One region of the Streptomyces enissocaesilis genome, then DNA from elsewhere that is predicted to be linked to it. Evidence: riboswitches for the same ligand, from Rfam matches in the RefSeq annotation. Region 1 holds a riboswitch; each other region holds the start of a gene.
What was found. Region 1 has a riboswitch for cyclic di-AMP ahead of ABD374_RS18820 (transglycosylase family protein). Riboswitches for the same ligand answer to the same signal wherever they lie in the genome.

Region 1 (3,544 bases):
GGCCGGTGAGCCGGGAGCGGCGGGCCTGACGGCGGGTCTGCGAGCGGTAGACGCGGGCGGCGGTCTGCTCGCCGAGCACCCGCAGCCTGGTCGCGGTGGAGAACCGGTCCCGGTCCTTCCCGGCCATGTCTCCCGCCTCCCCTGCCGTTACGCACGTACGTCCCCGGACACGGTACGGGACCGCGGCCGGGGACGTACGTACGACTGGCTGTGCTGTTACGCCGCGGCTGTTACGGCGTGGCCGGTGCGCCTCGCGGTCACGCCTTGAAGCGCGGGAAGGCGGAGCGGCCGGCGTACACCGCCGCGTCGTCGAGGATCTCCTCGATGCGCAGCAGCTGGTTGTACTTGGCGACGCGCTCGGAGCGGGCCGGGGCGCCGGTCTTGATCTGGCCGCAGTTGGTGGCGACGGCGAGGTCGGCGATGGTGACGTCCTCGGTCTCGCCGGAGCGGTGCGACATCATGCACTTGAAGCCGTTGCGCTGCGCGAGCTCGACGGCGTCCAGGGTCTCGGTCAGCGAACCGATCTGGTTGACCTTCACGAGCAGCGAGTTGGCGGCGCCTTCCTCGATGCCGCGCGCCAGGCGCTCCGGGTTGGTGACGAAGAGGTCGTCGCCGACGATCTGGACCTTGGTGCCCAGCTTGTCGGTGAGGACCTTCCAGCCGGCCCAGTCGTCCTCGAAGAGCGGGTCCTCGATGGAGACGAGCGGGTACGCCGCCACGAGCTCCTCGTAGTACTCCGTCATCTCGGCGGCCGAGCGGGACTTGCCCTCGAACTCGTAACTGCCGTCCTTGTAGAACTCGGAGGCGGCGACGTCGAGCGCGAGCGCGATCTGCTCACCGGGGACGTAACCGGCCTGCTTGATCGCCTCCAGGATGAGGTCGAGCGCGGCGCGGTTGGAGTCCAGGTTCGGGGCGAAGCCGCCCTCGTCGCCGAGGCCGGTGGAGAGGCCCTTGGACTTCAGGACGGACTTGAGGGTGTGGTAGACCTCCGTGCCCCAGCGCAGGGCCTCGGAGAACGACTCGGCGCCGATCGGCGCGATCATGAACTCCTGGATGTCGACGTTGGAGTCGGCGTGCGACCCACCGTTGAGGATGTTCATCATCGGAACGGGCAGCAGGTGCGCGTTCGGGCCGCCGAGGTAGCGGAAGAGGGGGAGGTCGGACGCCTCGGAGGCGGCGTGCGCGACGGCGAGGGAGACGCCGAGGATGGCGTTGGCGCCGAGGGAGCCCTTGTTCTCGGTGGCGTCCAGGTCGAACATGGCCTGGTCGATCAGGCGCTGCTCGGTGGCGTCGTAGCCGACGAGCTCCGGGCCGATCTGCTCGATGACGGCGAGGACGGCCTTCTCGACACCCTTGCCCTGGTAGCGGTTCGGGTCACCGTCGCGAAGCTCAATGGCCTCGAACGCTCCGGTGGAGGCACCGGACGGAACAGCAGCACGACCGGTGCTGCCGTCGTCGAGGCCGACCTCGACCTCGACCGTGGGATTGCCTCGGGAGTCCAGGATTTCCCGGGCTACGACGACGTCGATGGACGGCACGAGCATCTCCTTCTGGGATGTGACGCTAGGGATGCAGGGTCACTTTGGCCTTGCGACAAGAGCCTAACCGGCTCGGGGGCATCGATCGGCCGTTCGCCCGCCCGCTGGGACAAGAAGAGGCACGAATCCCCGCAATAGCGGACGTAACTCTTGGATGTGCGGGAGGGCGTTCCGGACTACTGATCGGTAAGGGGAAAGGGGAAACCCCGGCCCGGCGCGCACGGGGGAAGCGCGCCGGACCGGGGTGTTCCGGGGGGAAGCGGGTCAGCCGAGGTGCAGCTGCTGGCCCACGTAGATGACATCGGCGTCGTCGACGATGTCCTTGTTCAGCTCGTAGAGCTTCGCCCAGCCGCCCTTGACCTTCTTCGCCTCGGCGATCTTGCCGAGCGTGTCGCCGGACTTGACCTCGTACTCGCCGTCACCCTTCTCGATGGTCTTCGGGGCGGCGGGCTTCGCGGTCTCGGCCTTCGGCGCGGAGCGGACCTCGCTGCGCGAGGCGGGCTGCTCGGCGGCGCGCGGGGCGGCCTGCTCCTGCGTCTGCTGCGGCTGGGGCGCGGCCTTCTGCTGCTGCGGCTGCGAGGAGCCGGAGGTGTCGACACCCGGGTCGACGCCGTCGTTGGTCAGGCCGCCGGCACCGGCGCAGGCCCAGGCGCCCGGGCCCTGCATGTCGAGGAGCTTCTCGGCGGTGGCTATCTGCTGGGCCTTGGACGCCTTGTCGGCGGTGGGGGCGTACTGCGTGCCGCCGGCGGCGGCCCAGCTGGACGCGGAGAACTGCAGGCCACCGTAGTAACCGTTGCCCGTGTTGATGGACCAGTTGCCGCCGGACTCGCACTGGGCGACAGCGTCCCAGGTCTCGACGGAGGCGGCGGAGGCCGACGTCGCGCCCATCAGCGGGACGGCGACAGCGGCGCCGGTGATGCCGGCGAACGCGGCGATGCGGGTGACCTTGGACGGACGACGGTGCTTGGCCTTGCCGGAAAACAGCATGCGACATCTCCTCACCGACGCCTACGAGGTGAGCTGTCGGGTTCGGGCCAATGAGTGCCCGGCCGCGCGACCTGCGTCGCGCGCCTTAACCCCAAGCCGGTTCCGTCCGTCTTCCGACGTCCGGTGCCCGGCGCCTACCTGGGTCCCCCGCTCCTGCCTACGGCGCTTTACGCGTCGGTTCCCCCCGGCCGCCGGCAGGATTCGGCGTGACGGTCGACGGGGCCCGCGGTGGCGAGCGGTTCGACCGTAAACACATGAGCCCGCGATGTTCAAAGAGGAGCATCACGGAAATATCGCCCATTCGCGCCCCCGCCCGATCTCCATCCGCGCAGGTCAGGGGCGAATCTGACGGTCCGTTCGGGCCGACCGTGTGAAGTGAGGCAAAGAGACCCATGTCTCACTGCCCCCAATGGGGACATACCGGCCCGAACTGCCCCTGATTTCAGTCCAGATCGAGGCTTTGGCCAGGGACGATGAGGTCCGGATCGGACCCGACGGCCTTCTCGTTCGCGGCGTAGAGCGCCGGCCAGCCGCCGCGCACGTCGTGCGCGTCGGCGATGGCCCAGAGGTTGTCGCCGGTGCGGACGGTGTAACCCTGGTCCGCGTCCTCGCCCTTGCCCTCGCCGGCGTCCGCCTCCCGCTCCCGCCCCTGGGCGCCGGACGTGCCGACCGCGTCGCGTGTCGGCCCGTCACCTCGCGAGGCATGGCGGCCCGATTCGCGATCTATGACCGAATCGCCGGATAGGGCGCCCGCGTCCTCCCGGGCCTTCACGCCGCGGTGCTTGCCCTGGGGAGCGTCCTTCCCGGAGGCGGCCCCAGCGGCCTCACGGGCGGGCGCGCCGGACGTCTCGGCGGCGTCGTCGGTCTCGGCCTCCGCGGAGTCGGCGGCGCCGGCCGGCGGGGTCGCCGCCGGCCCGGCGGACTTCCCGGCGCCGGCCGCCTTCTTGCCCGAGGACGCCTTCGGGGCCGTAGTGCTCTCCGGCGCCTCGGCCGACGCGTCGGCCTTCGAGCCGGCCTTC
Region 2 (3,544 bases), on a different contig from region 1:
CCCCGGGCCCGGCAGGGGGCCCGGGTCGGGGCCGGGCAGGGGCGGGCCGGGGGGAGGGGTCGGCGACGGCGGTACGGGATCCGGGTACGGATGGGTCATGGCTGGCCTCCTGCCTGTCGTGCGACGGGGTCAAGACCCACTTTCTCCCTCTGCGGCTGCCCCCGCCCGCCGGGGTCACACATCCGCGTACGGGTGAACCGGAACGACCGGTACCGGCGCCCGCCGTCACCGCTGCCGGACGGCCGCCGCTGCCGCGCGCAGACCGGGTCCCGGGCTGGAGAGCACGGGCACGGCGGTGCGGTCGTCGCGGGTGCGGGCGGTCGCGTCCGCCATGGACGCCTGGGCCAGCACCACCACGTCCACTCCGGTGATCGCGTCGACGGTCCGGGCGACGCGGTCCAGGTAACCGTCCCGGTCACCGTCCTCGAAGTGCTTCCACGCGCCTTCGGCCGGCACGGTGCGAATGTCGGCCCGCCGCTCCGCCGCGTCCGCCTCCTCCCTGATCAGGTCGCACGTGGGCCCGAAGGTGCTGTCCACCGTGGCGACCACCGCTATGCGGACCGTGTCGCGCTCCGGCGCGGCGGCGACAGCCGCGGCCGCCATCGGACGGTCCAGGCGCAGCACGGGGACACCGAGCCGCGCGCCGTACGCCTCCGCCACCGCGCCGATGGTGGAGCACGTGCAGAGCACCACCGTGGCCCCGCCCTCGCCGACGGCCGCGGCGAGCACCGCGGCGACCTCGGAGCCCGCGGCGCCGGGCCCACCCGAGCGGGCCCTGGCCAGCAGTTCCTCATGGACCACGTGGCGCATTTCGAGGCCGGGGTGCTCGCGGTCGCGCAACACCTCGAAGACGGGGACGTGGGCGGGCGAGGTGTGCAGCAGTGTGAGCATGCTCGCGATCCTAGGGGCGCGACCGGGACGTGCCCCCGGGGCGGAGCGGCCCGGAACGGTCCGGCGGCGGTGTCAGTGACGGGCGCCCGGGGTTTGTCCTGCCGATCAGCGCAACATGGAACTGACGGATCATCTGGAGATTGTCTGCCGCGGTCTGCGAGTGGTGGCTGTGCGCGTTGGGCGCCCCCCTTCCCGTACCTCTTCGCCTTCTCCCCCTCGCCGTGCAGGAGACGCTGCCGCCCAGTGGAGAGGCGGCCCGCTCCCCGCAGCAGGATCAGGACGTCGACCGGGGCGGGTGGCCGGCCCTGCGGCTGCCCGCCCTCGTCGGCCGCGTCGCCGCCGGGGCGAACTGCCTGGACCCCGGCCCCTCGGCCCGGGTGGGTGAGCCGCGCTGCCGGCCCTGCCGGGGATCGCCGCCCGGCTCGCCTGCCGCACCCCGGTGGGCGAGCCGCCGCGCCGCGCGATCGGCGCGGCGATATCCCGGCTGTGTGAGGAACCGACAGCGGGGCCCGGCCCGCTCACGCTCTTCTCGCCGCAGAGCAACTCCCTTATGGGGGGGAAGCCCCTTCCACCGGGGCGCTCACCGCCCACCCGGCGGTCACAGAGGTGAGCGGCACGACGTACGCCGTGCCGTCATCTGCGCGTGGATCCCGCCGCGCCCAAGGGGCCTGACGATCCGTTGCCGGAGTCCCTGGACGGCTGCCCCGACTCCGCGCTCCCCTCCCAGTGGCTGCCCAGCCCTTCCGGGCTGCCCGCCGTGGCGGGTCTGCGGCTGCTGCTGAGCGACGGCTTCGCCGCACTCGGGGAGCATCTGGCCGCCGACGGTGACCGGGCCCCGGGCTGGGAGCAGCGCCCCGCGCGCTCGGTGCCGCATCCGGTGGAGGAGTGCGCCGCGGTCTGCGGACTGGACGAGGACGCCGCGGCGCTCCATTGGAAGCCGGTCCGCTTCAAAGCTGCGGCGGCCGAACTGGGCGGGTCGGGGCTGGTGTTGCGCGCGGACCGGGCGGGGGCGGGCCGCTCCCTCTTCCTGCCGGGCACCCGGCAGGGGCGCAAACCGACGCGCCTCCCCGCAGACGCGTCGAAGCCCGTCCTGCTGCCACCGGCCAGGGAACACCGGTCGACGACACACCCGGTGGCGGTGCCCTCCGGTCCGCTGCCCCTGCATTTCGCGGATGCGTGGGAGGGCCGTAACGGGTGAAGGCGGCCGGAGAGAGCCGCGAATCCACCCAATGTCATATAGGTCTAAATCGCCTTATCGCATGGCATATAGCCTGCCGGTCGAGGCGGTTGGGCGCCCGCCCCTGCCCGGCGGAGCACCCCAAGTGATATGAGTCACGGCCCGCAACGGCATGGCTGAAGCGGTACTGGGCACAGTTCCGGCCCCCAGAAAGAAAGTTGAGTCCTCGCTCAAGGCGAGTGACGGATTTTTCTCCGTCCGGAACCGCGATATGGATCATGCGGAGCAATTTCAGGGCTTGTTCCGCCCGGCCACTCTCGCTTACGGTCACCGTCAATCCGGGTGGACCGCCGAATCCTGCCGCCGTCCGGAAACCACACCCACTCACGTACGGCAGGAGCGGGGGACCCAGGTAAGCCGCCGTTCCGGAATTCCGGAACGGCTCGGGGTGAAGTCGCATTCACATGCGGCCGGGCATCTCCAGCCCGAACCCGACAGCTCACCTCGCAGGCGACGGAGAGGAATTCACCATGCCCGCAAAGGGTAAGCACCGCCGTTCCAAGTACGCCTCACTCACTCGGGGCTTCATCGCCGCGGGTACGGGAGGCGCCGCACTCGTCCTCCCGCTCCTCGGCGCGACTTCTGCCGGCGCGGCGCCGCAGGCCGTCGCCGTCGAGAAGGCCGACTCCGTCATCTATGCCGTGATGTCCGGCGACTCGCTCTCCAAGATCGCCGGTGACCACTCCGTGGCCGGTGGCTGGGAGAAGCTGTACCAGGACAACCGGGAGGCCGTCGGCGACAACCCCTCGCTGATCCGTCCGGGCCTGGAGCTGACCATCGCCAGGGGGACCGAGGCCGAGGCCGAGAGGCCGGCGTCCTCCTCCGACCGGGCCGACCGTTCCGAGCGGAAGACCGCGCCGGCCGCCGAAAGCGACGCCCCCGCCGTGGAATCCGCGTCCTATTCCAACGACCTCGACGGCTGGATCAAGGAATCGCTGGCCATCATGGCCAAGCACGGTATTCCCGGTACGTATGACGGAATTCACCGGAACATCATGCGCGAGTCCTCGGGCAACCCGATGGCCATCAACAACTGGGACTCCAACGCCGCCGCCGGAACACCCTCCAAGGGTCTTCTCCAGGTGATCCAGCCGACGTTCCAGGCCTATCACGTGCCCGGTACGTCGCTGGACAGTTACGACCCTGTCGCCAATATCACCGCCGCGTGCAACTACGCCGCCGACAGGTACGGCTCGATCGACAATGTGAACGGCCCCTACTAGGAGGCCCGCGTCGTCGGCCCCGCTCCCCCGCCGTTCAGGCGACGGGGCGGGGCCGACGGCGTCCTCCGTCCGGGTCGCGGCCGGTCAGGTTCCCGCCGGGCCGGGGCGGGCAACCGCAGCGGCCCGGCGGCAAGCGACAGGCGCACTGCGGCGGCGGGACGCGGAACATACGGGTGAGGTGGGCGAGGGGCAC
Region 3 (3,544 bases), on a different contig from region 1:
CAGATCCTCGCCCTCGCCCCGGCGGGCCCGCTCCTGACCGAGCCTGACCAGGCCGCGCAACACCTTGAGGTGCGCCTCGGTGCGCCGCTGGGCGGCGCGGGCCGCCCCCAGCGGCTCCAGCAGCGTTCTGACCTCCAGGAGGTCGGCGGCCTCCTGCGCGGTGGGTTCGGCCACGCAGGCGCCCGCGTGCCGGCGGGTGGTGACGAACCCCTCGGACTCCAGCGTGCGCAGGGCCTCGCGCACCGGGACGCGCGAGACGCCGTAACGGCGCGCCAGCAGCTCTTCGGTGAGCCGACTGCCCCGCTCGAAGACGCCGGAGACGATGTCGTCACGGATCGCCGTGCATACCGATTGCGCGGGAATGCGCATGAGCGGACCTCCGCCTTGATCCTCGCGAAACGCGGTCGAATGACGCCTGTTCGGCGACTCTATTGCAGCGGCGCGCAATTTCCGACGGGCGGCAGGAATTCATGGATATCTTTTGGCCAACGCCGAAGGCCCCGGCGGGAAGCCGGGGCCTTCGGGAAAACCGGGGTGCGTCAGACGTTCACACCGTGCGCGCGCAGGTACGCGACCGGGTCCATGTCGGAGCCGTACTCGGAAGACGTACGGGCCTCGAAGTGCAGGTGCGGGCCCGTCGAGTTTCCGGTCGAACCCGAGAGACCTATCTGGAGGCCCGGGGTGACGGCCTGGCCGACGGAGACGCCGATGGACGACAGGTGGCCGTACTGCGTGTACGTGCCGTCGTTCATCCTGATGACGATGCTGTTGCCGTACGCCCCGCCCCAGCCGGCCTCGACGACGGTGCCCGCCCCGACGGCCACGACGGAACTGCCGGACGCGGCCCGGAAGTCGACGCCGGAGTGGCTGCCGGAGGACCAGAGCGAGCCGCCGCTCCGGTAGCCGGTGGTCACGACGGAACCGGCGACCGGAAGGGTGTAGGCGGTGAGGCGCTCGCGTTCCGCCGCACGGGCGGCGCGCTCCTCGGCCTCGCGCTCCGCCCGCTCCTCGCGCTCCTTCTCGGCCCTGGCCTCCGCCTTGCGCCTGGCCTCCGCCTTGCGCGCCGCCTCGGCCCTGCGCTCGGCCTCCGCCCGGTCGGCGGCGTGCCGCTGCGCCTCGGCCTGGGCGGCGACCTGGTCGGCGAGGGAGTCGCCGACGACGAGGGCCTGGGTCAGGCCGGTCGCCTCGACGGAGTGGGCCGCGTCGGCGCTGGTACCGGCGGCGAGGGCCGGAGAGGCCAGGCTCCCGACGGCGCCGGTCGTCGCGAGGGTGGCAACGCCCGCCAGGCTCGCGCTCCTGCGCGTCAGACGGCCCGGACGGCTCGGACGACGGTGCTTCCCGGTGGCACGGGTGAACGCCATGAAGTGGCTGGTCCTTTCCTTCCTTCTCGCCTACCGGGTTAGCTGACGGGTTCGGAGCAGGAAGGTCTCCTACGGACCCCTTCCGTACGTACGGAAGGACGTCCGATTCACCCCAGGGACTGGGCTCCTCCAGCCGCGAAGGCGGCAGGAGGGTGGGTCCCCGGCTCCCCAGGCTCGCGCCTGACGGGGACTCGGCGATGGCTGCCCGGTGCCACGGATGCGGCTCACTGCTGACGGACAGCCGGACCGACGCTAAGCGGGACATCTTTCAATCACCAAAAAGTCTCCGCGCTTTGTAACGCACCCCACAGGCCAGAAAGGCAACCTCCATAACAAAACGGACATACGCCAAGGACCCCGGCGGCCTGTCGGCCACCGGGGTCCCTCTGCCTCCCGTGGTGAGGGAGTTGCGCGATCGGCTCGCCTCGAACGGACGGACCGTCAGCCGGCGACCACCGTCACGTCACCGATGCCGAGCGCCCTGACGGGCTCCTCGATCTGCGAGGCGTCCCCGACGAGGACCGTGACCAGACGGTCCTCGGGGAAGGCGCTGACGACCGCCGCGGTGGCCTCCACCGTGCCCGTCTCGACGAGGCGGGCGTACAGCTGGGCCTGGAAGTCGTCCGGCAGGTGCTGCTCGACCTGGTCGGCGAGGGTTCCGGCGACGGCGGCCGCCGTCTCGTACTTGAGCGGTGCCACACCCACCAGGTTCTGCACGGCGACGTCGCGCTCGGCGTCGGTGAGGCCCTCGGCCGCGAGGGTGCGCAGCACCTTCCACAGGTCTTCGAGCGCCGGGCCCGTGGACTCCGTGTCCACCGAGCCGCTGATCGCCAGCATCGACGCACCCGATCCGTCGGGAGCGGAGCGCAGCACCTGGCCGAAGGCGCGCACGCCGTACGTGTAGCCCTTCTCCTCGCGCAGGACGCGGTCCAGACGGGAGGTGAGCGTGCCGCCCAGGCAGTACGTACCGAGGACCTGGGCCGGCCAGACCCGGTCGTGCCGGTCGGGGCCGATCCGGCCGATGAGAAGCTGCGTCTGGACCGCGCCGGGACGGTCCACGATGACCACACGGCCCGTGTCGTCGGCCGTCACCGGCGGTACGGGGCGGGGCTCGGCGGTGTCGCCCTTCCACGCCCCCAGGGTGTCGGCCAGCACGGCGTCCAGGTCGGTGCCGTCGAGGTCGCCGACGATCACGGCGGTGGCGGTCGCGGGACGCACGTGCGCCGCGTAGAAGCCCCTCACGGCGGCGGAGTCGATGCGCTTGACCGTCTCCTCGGAGCCCTGGCGCGGACGCGACATGCGCGAGGTCGCCGGGAACAGCTCCTTGGAGAGCTGCTTGGCGGCGCGGCGGGACGGGTTGGCCGTCTCGTGCGGGATCTCGTCGAGCCGGTTGGCCACCAGCCGCTCGATCTCGCCGTCCGCGAAGGCGGGCGCGCGCAGCGCGTCGGCGAGCAGGCCGAGCGCCTTGGGCAGCCGGGAGACCGGGACCTCCAGGGAGACCCGGACGCCCGGGTGGTCGGCGTACGCGTCGAGCGTGGCGCCGCAGCGCTCCAGCTCGGCGGCGAACTCCTCGGCGGAATGCTTGTCGGTGCCCTCGGAGAGGGCCCGCGACATGATCGTGGCCACGCCGTCGAGGCCCTCGGGCTCAGCCTCCAGGGGGGCGGCGAGGAAGACCTCGACGGCCATGACCTGCTGGCCGGGGCGGTGGCAGCGCAGGACGGTCAGGCCGTTGGGCAGGGAGCCGCGCTCGGGGGCGGGGAACGCCCACGGCGTGGGGGTGCCGGCCTGCGGCTGGGGGTGGAATTCCATGCTCACGGCTGCGGTGTCGGTCACTTGTCCGCCCCTTCCTGCGTACCGGCCGCACCGGCGGCGTCTGCGGTGTCGTCGGCTGCGGCTGCGTCCGCCGCGGGTGTCGGCTCGTACACCAGGACCGCGCGGTTGTCCGGGCGCAGGCGGGCCTTGGCGGCCGCCTGGACCTCCTCCGCCGTGATCTCCAGGACGCGCTGGACGGCGGTCAGCGCGAGCTGGGGGTCGCCGAACAGGACGGCGTACCGGCAGAGTTCGTCGGCGCGGCCCGCGACCGTACCGAGCCGGTCGAGCCACTCGCGCTCCAGCTGGGCCTGCGCGCGCTCCATCTCCTCGGGCGTGGGGCCCTCGGCGGCGAAGCGGGCCAGCTCCTCGTC
Region 4 (3,544 bases), on a different contig from region 1:
GCCTTCGCCTTCGCCTGGGGCGCGTTCGCCGCGGCCCTCGTCGCGATCATCGCGAACAGTTTCGCGACCCGCTGGATAGCCACGGCCACCGCCGATCCGGCGGGGGCCGAATCCCTCGGCGCGACGGTGATAGCCCCGGTCGTCGAGGAGAGCGCGAAGGCGGCGGCGATACTGCTGATCTTCCTGTTCCGCAGACGGGACTTCACCGGGATCGTCGACGGAGTGGTCGTCGCCGGCTTCACGGCGACCGGCTTCGCCTTCACCGAGAACATCCTCTACCTCGGCACCGCCTTCGGCGAGGACCAGGCGGCGGGCGCCTCCGGCCTCGCCTCGGTGACCGCGGCGACCTTCTTCGTACGCATCGTGATGTCGCCGTTCGCGCACCCGCTGTTCACGGTGCTGACGGGCATCGGCTTCGGGCTCGCCGCGCTCGCGCCGCAGCGACGCCCGGGCCGGTGGCGGCGGATCGCACTGCCGCTGCTCGGCCTGGTGCTCGCGATGGGCGTGCACGCCCTGTGGAACGGCTCCGCGGTCTTCGGGACGTACGGCTTCTACGCGGTGTACGCCGCCTTCATGGTCCCCGCCTTCGCGCTGCTGACCTGGCTGGTGATCTGGACGCGCCAGCGCGAGCTGCGCACGATCGCCGCCGAGCTGCCCGCCTACGCCGCCGCCGGCTGGCTGGGACCGGCCGAGCCGTTCGCGCTCGCCTCGATGCGGGCCCGTTCGCTGGCACGGGACGCGGCGGCGCGTGCGTACGGGAGCGGTACGTACGGCAACGGAAGCGGTCCGTACGGGAGCGGCCCGTACGGGATCAGTGCAGCATCCGGCGGGCGGGCCGCGTCCCGGGCCGCCGCCCGGGCCGTCGCCGAGTACGAGGTCTTCGCGACGTCCCTTGCCTTCCTGCGCCACCGCGCCCACCGCGGCGCGGTGGGCGCGGACTTCACGGCACGCGAGCAGGAGCTGCTGCACCACCTGTGGCAGCGCAGGGACGTGGCCGGACCGGCGCTGGAGTACGCGGCGCGGGCGACGAGCCGGGTATGGGCCCCGCCACCGCCCCCGTGGCAGCCCCGGCCGCACCCACAGCCGTCACCGGCGCCGTGGTACGGGCCGCCGCCCCAGCGTCCCGCCCCGCACCGGGACCACGCCGTCCACAACCCGTACCGGCAGCAGCGGTAACAAAACCGGCAGCCCTGGCGACGGGGGGTGTGTGCCAGGACTGCCGGGGACTGGGGGAGAACCGCGGGAAACACCGTCGGGCCACCGGGCCGTCGGACCGCCGGGTCGTCAGGCCGTCAGGCCGTCCGAGCCGTGTCAGGCCAGCCGGGCCACCGGCCGTCAGACCGTGAGGCCCTTGTCCCGCAGCCACGCGGCCGGGTCGATGGCGGAGCCGCCGGGCGTGCGCACTTCGAGGTGCAGGTGGTCTCCCGTCACATTGCCGGTGGCGCCCACGCGGCCGATGACGTCGCCCGCCCCGACCTCTCCGGAGGTGACGGTCATCGAGGAGAGGTGGCAGTACCAGATCTCCGTGCCGTCCGGGAGCTCCAGGACGATGCGGTAGCCGTACGCACCCGACCAGCCCGCCGACGTGATGGTGCCGCCGTGCACGGCCTTGAGCGGCGTGCCCTTCGGGGCGGCGAAATCCAGGCCGGTGTGCTGGCCGGAGGACCACATCGAACCGGACTGGCCGTAGGTGGAGGTGAGCGTGTACGACGAGAGCGGCAGCGAGTAGCTGGCGGCCAGCTTGGCGAGCCGCTCCTGCTCGGCCTTGCGCGCGGCCTCTTCCTCCGCCTGCCGCTTCTCCTCCTCGGCCTTCCGCTTCTCCTCCTCGGCCTTGGCCTCCGCCGCGCTCTGCTGCTCGGCCGCCTCGGCCGCGGCCTGCTCGGCGGCCTTCGCCTCGGCGGCCACCTTCGCCTCGGCGTCGGCGGCGTCCTGCTGCTGCTCGGCCTGCTGGAGGATGCGGGCGCGCAGCGCCTCGCCCGCGTCGGTGGTGCCCTGCTGCGCGTCGGCGGTGGTGATGCCCGCGGTGGTGAGCGGGGCGGCGGCCAGAATCGTTTCGCCCGCTGTGCCCGTACCCGCCTGAACGCCTGAGCCCGAGTCGTCGGACACCAGGGAGCCGATACCGGGAAGGGACTTGGCGTCGGGCAGCGAGTCCGCTATCGCGTCGGGAAGGGAGATCGAGACGGCCGGCTTGTCCTGCGCGGTGGCTATGCCGCCCGCGCCGACCGCGGCGATGACGCCGACGCCGAGAACGGTGGAGCTGCGGCCGATCCCGCCGCGCTGCTTGGCGACGCGATGACGGCCGCGTACGGGCCGGATGGACTTCTCGGTGGGATTCCACTCTCCCCAGGTTCCCTCGGCGCCACCGGGAATCCCGGCGGCGTTCGGAACGTTCGGTACCTCGTACCCGTAAGAGGGCAGGGGTGCTTCGGGGGCAGGCCTGTTGGACGCCACGGAGGCGTGCTCCTTTCCTTCCTTCTCGCCTACCGGGTTAGCTGACGGGTTCGGAGCAGGAAGGTCTCCTACGGGCCTCCTCGTAGGTACGAAGGAGTCCGATTCACCCCAAGGAACGTGGTTCCCCGGTTCCCTTGCGGAATTCGGCGCGTGCGCACGGTGTCGTCTCTTGTGACGACTGGGACGACCGTGCCGCGTTATCGAACGTTAATAGACACCGGGTCCGCTTTCCAAGCCGTTCCAGTTGATCGTTAACGATATTGGCGCGGACCAATCGCTACACAAGTGGTCACAGTGGGGCGAGTTGCTGTTCCCCCGATCCACACTCCGAAACCTCTCCGTAGTGACGGTTCGTCAATTGTTATGCGCAGGGGCGTCTTGCGACTACACGGTGTCGCGGGGTTGGCTTCACCACCATGGTTGTCAACAGCACGCGCTCCGTGACCGACCGCTACCGCGAGTTCTCCGAGCAGCAGGCCCGCGGCGTCTCCCCCGCCTACGCCGAACTCACCGCCCGCATCAGCGAGGACGAGGAGCTCTGCGCCCTCATCGCCGCCCTGCCGCCCGGCAACAAGCAGCAGCCCAACCTCCTCCTCGCCGCCGTCCGCTTCCTCGGCGGCCCCCACGAGCGGTGGACTCCCTTCCGCGCCTGGACCCTGGCCCACTGGGACGCCGTACGCGCCGTCGTGCTGACCCGCTTCACCCAGACCAACGAGCCCGCCCGCTGCGCCACCCTGCTGCCCCTCCTCGCCGCGCTCCCGCAGCCCCTCGCCCTCATCGAGGTCGGCGCCTCCGCCGGCCTGTGCCTCCACCCCGACCGCTACGCCTACCGCTACGACGGCGGCGCCGTCCTGGGCTCCTCCCCCGCCACCTTCGACTGCCGTACGGAGGGCCCCGCGCCTCTGCCCACCGCGCTGCCCGACATCGCCTGGCGCGCCGGCATCGACCTCAACCCCCTCGACCCCACCGACGAGGACGACGTCCGCTGGCTCCAGTCGCTGATCTGGCCGGGCCGTGCGGAGCGCCCGCGTCAGCAGCTCGCCGCCATCGAGGCCGTACGTACGGCGCCCCGCCCCCGCCTCGTCCGCGGCGA

Region 2: another riboswitch for cyclic di-AMP. It lies ahead of ABD374_RS04150 (transglycosylase SLT domain-containing protein); the one in region 1 lies ahead of ABD374_RS18820 (transglycosylase family protein).
Region 3: another riboswitch for cyclic di-AMP. It lies ahead of ABD374_RS03575 (M23 family metallopeptidase); the one in region 1 lies ahead of ABD374_RS18820 (transglycosylase family protein).
Region 4: another riboswitch for cyclic di-AMP. It lies ahead of ABD374_RS28525 (M23 family metallopeptidase); the one in region 1 lies ahead of ABD374_RS18820 (transglycosylase family protein).

Annotation. Positions count from the first base shown of each region.
Region 1 covers NZ_BAAAUD010000039.1:84,865-88,408, forward strand. Annotated here, with positions in the region: gene ABD374_RS18810 (FtsB family cell division protein) at 1-127, opposite strand, end outside; gene eno (phosphopyruvate hydratase) at 258-1,544, opposite strand; gene ABD374_RS18820 (transglycosylase family protein) at 1,803-2,525, opposite strand; cyclic di-AMP (ydaO/yuaA leader) riboswitch at 2,529-2,700, opposite strand; gene ABD374_RS18825 (transglycosylase family protein) at 2,968-3,544, opposite strand, start outside.
Region 2 covers NZ_BAAAUD010000011.1:29,029-32,572, reverse strand. Annotated here, with positions in the region: gene ABD374_RS04160 (aspartate/glutamate racemase family protein) at 226-891, opposite strand; gene ABD374_RS04155 (hypothetical protein) at 1,535-2,089, shown strand; cyclic di-AMP (ydaO/yuaA leader) riboswitch at 2,436-2,596, shown strand; gene ABD374_RS04150 (transglycosylase SLT domain-containing protein) at 2,599-3,351, shown strand.
Region 3 covers NZ_BAAAUD010000010.1:55,422-58,965, forward strand. Annotated here, with positions in the region: gene ABD374_RS03570 (GntR family transcriptional regulator) at 1-369, opposite strand, end outside; gene ABD374_RS03575 (M23 family metallopeptidase) at 540-1,361, opposite strand; cyclic di-AMP (ydaO/yuaA leader) riboswitch at 1,375-1,568, opposite strand; gene ABD374_RS03580 (M16 family metallopeptidase) at 1,803-3,170, opposite strand; gene ABD374_RS03585 (M16 family metallopeptidase) at 3,191-3,544, opposite strand, start outside.
Region 4 covers NZ_BAAAUD010000054.1:46,011-49,554, reverse strand. Annotated here, with positions in the region: gene ABD374_RS28530 (PrsW family intramembrane metalloprotease) at 1-1,176, shown strand, start outside; gene ABD374_RS28525 (M23 family metallopeptidase) at 1,336-2,451, opposite strand; cyclic di-AMP (ydaO/yuaA leader) riboswitch at 2,463-2,610, opposite strand; gene ABD374_RS28520 (DUF2332 domain-containing protein) at 2,868-3,544, shown strand, end outside.